Candidatus Chlorohelix allophototropha: one gene and its partner. The protein of the gene in region 2 binds, or shares a complex with, the protein of the main gene of each other region. Links are inferred from orthologs where the notes say so. Each region holds a gene or a part of one and is shown on either strand. Other genes may lie near its edges.

Region 1 (2,949 bases), on a different replicon or contig from region 2:
TACCGTTTGCTTGAGAATGTTGCGCCCTACTACCGCGCCGCTACCCTGCGCCCCGCACACCCGATCGCCCACTTTTGGCATATTCTCTTTCATTTTTTCGTACATGGGGTGTTCGTAGCTGAGGCAGCATAACAAACGACCGCATACCCCGGTTATTTTCGAGGGATTGAGCGGCAAATCTTGATCTTTGGCAGTTTTAATCGAAACCGGAGGAAATTCTGATGCCCAAGTAGAGCAGCACAGCGTTTCACCGCATTTACCCACGCCCCCCACCAGTTTGGCTTTATCGCGCACCCCGATTTGTCTTAACTCAATGCGAGTGCGGAAAATGCTGGCAAGGTCACGCACCAGTTGGCGAAAATCCACCCGCGTGTCGGCGGTAAAAAAGAAAGTTACCTTGCTGCCATCGTAGTTCCACTCACACTCTACCAAGCGCATCGGAATGAGGAAAACCTTAACCCGCTCGGCGCATTTCACCAGCGATTCTTTGTTGCGGGCGCGATAGCTGAGTTGTCGATTTACATCGTCCTCGTTGGCAATGCGCAGAATGGGCTTGAGCGGTTCGGCGAGTTGGCTGGCAGTGATACTGCGCGGCGGCAAAACTACTCGCGCCATTTCAGTATTGCGCCCAACCTCAATTACCACCCAATCATCGGGTTTTAATTCAAGCTCTCCGGGGTCGAAGTATTGGAGTTTACCGTTAGGCTTGAAGCGCACCGCTACCGTGCGGAAAGTATCTTTATTTTGATTTTGTATATCTTGAATTGTCATTTATTTTTCCCCGTTTCACTACATCTCATTGAACGCGGGTTATTGAGAAGCCCCCCGAACGCCGGGCGCATTGGAAATGAATTAACTCTCATGAGATTTGGTTCGTAGGGGCGATTCGAGAATCGCCCTTCTTTATTTGCCACAATCCTAACGATATTACCAACCACACGCGGGCGTGTCGAGCCACGCCCCTACGAACCGGGAACGTTATGCCTTTGGCAATTTATTGATGAACAAATCGCCTAACGCAAGGCGCGGCATCACATTCGCTTCGAGTTCTGCCTGCGCGTGGGTGATACCTAAAAGCATATCTTTTATTTGAATGGGCGAAAAACGCCCGGCTTGCTCTTTTAAGGTATCCAGCTTATCTACATTAGAAATATGCGCAGGTAGATTCTGGCGCACCAACGCCAAATCTCGCCACCAACCCAACCAAATATTTAACATGACCAGCACCGAGGTGCGCTTATTGCCGCCGCTTTGCCAACGCGCGGTAAGCGTATCGGCAAAGGACAGCCGTTTAACCCGGTCGGCAGGTAGCAATTCTTCAAGGTGCATCAAGGCTTCATCGCGGTCATTGATGCGCTGTTTGGTAGTGTCGCGATACTCCTCCAACGCCCAACCGGGTCTTCCGGCAGACAACGCCGCGAGCATATGCGCCTCATTTTTGCTTGCCCCTTCGCTAAGTAATGACCGGGCAATTTCCTCGCGTGGCACAGGTCGCAACTCGATTATTTGGCAACGGCTTACGATAGTTGGGAGCATTGGGCGATCACTATCCGCCAGCAAAATCAAAACGGCGCGGTCGGGCGGTTCTTCTAGCGTTTTGAGGAAAGCGTTGGCGGCAGCGGTTTGCATTGTTTCGGCATCGCGGATGATGATGACGCGCCAGCCTATTTCATGGGGGGGGCGACTAACTTCATGGCTGATATAGCGCACCGAGTCTATTTTTAGGTTTTGCCCGGCGTTACCCTCTTTGACTCCCTCGCTGCGGGTTTGCCATTCCAGCCCTAATACTGTAACGTCAGAGTGTTTGTTTTCTTCGATGAGGCGACAGGGGCGACACTCGCCGCAATAGCGCAAGCCATATTTTTTTGCAGGAGGGTTTTCGCAACCGAGCGCGAGGGCAAAATCCAACGCCAACCTAAACTTGCCGACTCCCGCCGGACCTCGTAACAGGTAAGCGTGGGTAACTTTTTCGGTGTCTATGCAATTTTGCAGAAAACTAACTGCCCAGCCGTGTCCAATCATATCACTGCCTGTTTTTTGCCAGCCACTCTTCCCATTCGGCGAAATCTCCGCCCACCGATTTGATAATTTCGTGGCGGGTTGCATCGGGTAAACGCACGAATAAGCCGCTTGCTTCGGCGGTAACTTCGCCTGTTTCAACGACTTGGATTCGTCCGCGCATTTCCATTGCCCGTCCGGCATCGCGCACTAATTCGCCGCTGATACGCAATTTTTGACCTAAAGGAGTCGGCTTACGGAATTTTACTTCGAGCTTTCCGGTTGAAACCCACTTATCATAGAGAAAAGCCACGCGGGATATGGTTTCATCTAAAACGGTGGTGATGATGCCACCATGTAAGATACCGGGCCAACTCTGGTAGTATTCCGAGGGCGTAAATTCAGTCCAGACCTGCGTTTTGTTATTGTAGAAATCCAGCCGCAACCCGGCAGGGTTATTTCTACCACACACAAAGCAGAAATCCGAAGCGGGTTGACGCGAAACTTCGCCGGAATCTAGGTCATTCATCGCTTAAACTATTTCCTACGCTTAGCAGGGTCTCCGAATGCGCCCGGATTTGGCTTTTTCAAGGGTTCTACCGCTGCCTTGCGGGGTTTTTCTTCGGACACTTTAGCCGGGAGCGGTTTGCCGTTCAAGCCAACCCGCTGACCGGGCTGTGGCGCTGCGCCCGCGCTCGGTTTGCGCTCGCTCGGTTTCTTCTTCTCATCTTTTACTTTGGTTTTGGCAACTCGCGCGGCTTCTACCGCTAATTCCTGCTCTCGTTCCATTTGGAGGCGCTTATGGGCGGGCATGCTCAATAATTCCAGCGCTTCTGCCTGTTCTTCTTGCGGTAATTGCCCGATCAGCAGTTTTTCTATTTCAAACTGCTCCTCTGCGGTCATGCTCAATTCGGTTTGCCATTGGCGCACTGCTTCTCGCAAATCACTGTT
Region 2 (2,965 bases):
CGGCATAAGCAATCAACCACAATCGCCCGGTCACTCCGGGCGTTTTATTTTGTGCAACAAAAAAGGCTTTGTATTAAAAAAACCACAAAGCCTTTAGAAAACCCAGAATTGTTTACATCGCGTTCGCTGGAAGCGGCGGCATTCCTTTACCGGTTGGTACATACACTACTCGGCTAAAGCTGGTGTGATAAGTGTATTCACGCCCAGAGTACTCTAGTTTGATTAAAAAGCCGGGATTAATCCCCTGTTGTTTCTTTAATCCCGCTTGCAGGTATCCCAATTGCGAGTCAGGCCATGTTACCGGAGTAACCGATACCAACTTGATTTTACCAACAAGCTCAGGCATATCTTCAATTCCGAGTACTTCCGCTAGGTCTTCCTTTGCCCGCTGCACCATTTTATCTTGGCTATTACGGGTCGCGCCTTTTACCCAAACTGCTCCTCCAGCCATATTATTTCTTCCTTTCCCAAAGTACGCAGAAAATGCCCGCGTTTAATTGCTTTTTTTACGCTAGACTCTACTTAAATTATAGCCTAAAGGCTTTGAAATAACAGAGAAAGGTATGTTAATAATTCGGGAATGAAACTAATCAAAATCCTGTACAGTAGCGTTAAAGATTCGCGCTGCTGCACGTGAACGTTCGTCCAGCGGTGAGCTACCTTTCCCGGAATTTTTAGAATCTGTACGCGCAGAACCACCCGCACTATTCGGGTTGGTACTTTCATCAGATACGCACTGGATATAAATTGTCTGACCCAATAGCTGACTATACTGCTCTTCTACAAAAATTCTGGTCTTTTCCTGAGAAATTTTCTCACGATGGAACTGGTATTTGAAAGCTAGCATAATTTGCTTGCCTTGTACTCCTATTGGTTGCGCTTCGGTAAGTAACGCTTTTACGGTGACTTGTGCGCTACCGATTTTATCCAGCAATTGTCCCCATACTTGTGTTACTTCAGCAAGAGTCAGGTTTGCGCCATCTGTTGCTGCTGGCGTAGAGGGCGTTTCTTGCTGGTTTACAGGCGCTAAGGGGCGTAGTGGGTTTATTACAGGCGGCTGTTTTTTCACCTGCGCTACTTCTGCTGGGTTTGCTGCTTTGGCAATTGGTGGCTCATCCTCATCAATAGGGGACACTATGGCTGGTTCTTTTTGCACCGCGGCAATGGCAGGACGGTGCTGATTAATGACAGGCGGTTCTCTATGCGCTACCGTCGGGGTAGGGGCAGCACGGTTAGGGACTTGGCGGGTTGTCGCTTGAGGTTGCACAACCGTTTCAGCCAACACTGCTTCCATAAGCGCAATTTCAAGCGGCAATTGGGTATAAGGTGATACCTTCAGGTTATAATCAACTCCGCTGAAAATTTTGAGTAAGGTAATTAATTCAGATAAATTTATCCGCTTTGCCTGTTCTTGCATCCGATCCAGTAGCTCGTGCGGTAAATCGAGTAATTCGCGCGCCGATGGGTTTGCCTTGAGTAGCATCATGCCGCGCAGGTGTTCTACCAATTCACGATTGAAACGCTTCAAATCAACACCACTTTGCACCAGATTGCTGATTTGCTCAAGCCCTGATGCAAGCCCACGTTCAAGCAATGCCTCTACGAAATCGGGGACAGCCTCACTATTCATTACACCAAGCATTTGCTTGACAGTTTCGAGGGTGATATTCCCATCGCTGAAAACAATTAGCTGATCAAGCAGGCTAAGAGCATCGCGCAGACTTCCGGTTGCCTGCCGCGCTACCAATTCGAGAGAAGCTTTTTCAGCCTGCACTTTTTCTTCGCTGCATACAAACCGAAGCCGTGCCACTATTTGTTCAAGGCTGATACGCTGGAAATCAAAGCGTTGACAGCGCGATAATACTGTTGTCGGGATATCTTGCGGGTCGGTAGTAGCAAGCACAAAGATGGCGTGCGGAGGCGGTTCTTCCAGAGTTTTGAGCAGCGCATTAAAAGCAGGTTCGGTCAACATATGTACTTCGTCAATTATATAGAATTTCTTGCGTAATGCGCTGGGTTGGAAATTTATTTTATCGCGTAAGTCGCGGATATCTTCAATACCCCGGTTACTGGCAGCATCAATCTCGATTAAATCCATCGCTCGCCCCTCGCTGATGCTGCGGCAAGCTTCACATTTGTTACAAGGGCGTGCGTTGATTTCAGTTTCGAGGCAATTTATTGCTTTGGCTAATAGGCGTGCGGTGGAAGTTTTTCCGGTGCCTCTGGGACCACAGAAAAGATAGGCATGCCCGACTCTTCCGGTGGTAATGGCATTTTTCAGGGTGCGCGTAACTGCATCTTGACCGACCAGTTCGCCAAAGGTTTGTGAGCGCCACTTGCGGTAGAGTGATTGGGAGCGACTTAGCTTGTCGGGAGTATCGTCACTCTCCATTGATTTCTTCACTATTGCCATTTTAAAGTCTAATCCCCACTGTATGTTGGCATTTGGAAATTTCAGATGGGCATATTATAGACCATCAGGGGGATTCTGCAAAGCTGAACAGGCTCAGTGATAGCGTTTTAGTAAGTCCAATAACTCGCGTACCAGAAAAGGTTTGAGTAGAAAACCATCGGCTAAACCGGGATTTTTGATAAGCTCAAGCTCAACTTCAGAGTAGGCAGACATTATTAATGCGACAATTTTCTGATTCTTGTTTTTTTCGCGATAACGTTTGATAAGCTCAATTCCATTGCCTTCGGGCATATCAAAGTCGGTAAGCAATATTTCAAATTTCTGAAAAGTAGCTTTATCTAAAGCATCACGAAAACCAGTAGCCTGTATCACCTCATAGCCGGCTTTTACTAGCACCTTTTCCATAGTTCTAACTAAGCCAGAATTATCATCCACAACCAGTATCTTCATCAGATTTAAGGCTAGAGCGCTCCCAGACTTTTGAATTTTTAATGAATTACCTTTGTCACTTTTATATTTTAAATCAGTTGTACTTATTGTACTAATTAAATG

Evidence for each region.
Region 1: the proteins of dnaX (region 2) and holB are in contact, whole or in part, in a cryo-EM structure (PDB 8GIZ), measured with the Escherichia coli proteins. The link is inferred for Candidatus Chlorohelix allophototropha from one-to-one orthologs.

What each region holds. Positions count from the first base shown.
Region 1 is NZ_CP128400.1:2,187,981-2,190,929, forward strand. It holds holB (DNA polymerase III subunit delta'), read right to left. Parts: upstream 2,023-2,949; coding sequence 979-2,022; downstream 1-978. Other genes in the region: OZ401_RS22010 (PSP1 domain-containing protein), read right to left, coding at 1-771; OZ401_RS22020 (PaaI family thioesterase), read right to left, coding at 2,024-2,527; OZ401_RS22025 (nuclease-related domain-containing protein), read right to left, coding at 2,536-2,949. UniProt on the Escherichia coli protein: Part of the beta sliding clamp loading complex, which hydrolyzes ATP to load the beta clamp onto primed DNA to form the DNA replication pre-initiation complex.
Region 2 is NZ_CP128399.1:185,608-188,572, forward strand. It holds dnaX (DNA polymerase III subunit gamma/tau), read right to left. Parts: upstream 2,414-2,965; coding sequence 587-2,413; downstream 1-586. Other genes in the region: OZ401_RS00855 (hypothetical protein), read right to left, coding at 113-451; OZ401_RS00865 (response regulator), read right to left, coding at 2,507-2,848. UniProt on the Escherichia coli protein: Part of the beta sliding clamp loading complex, which hydrolyzes ATP to load the beta clamp onto primed DNA to form the DNA replication pre-initiation complex.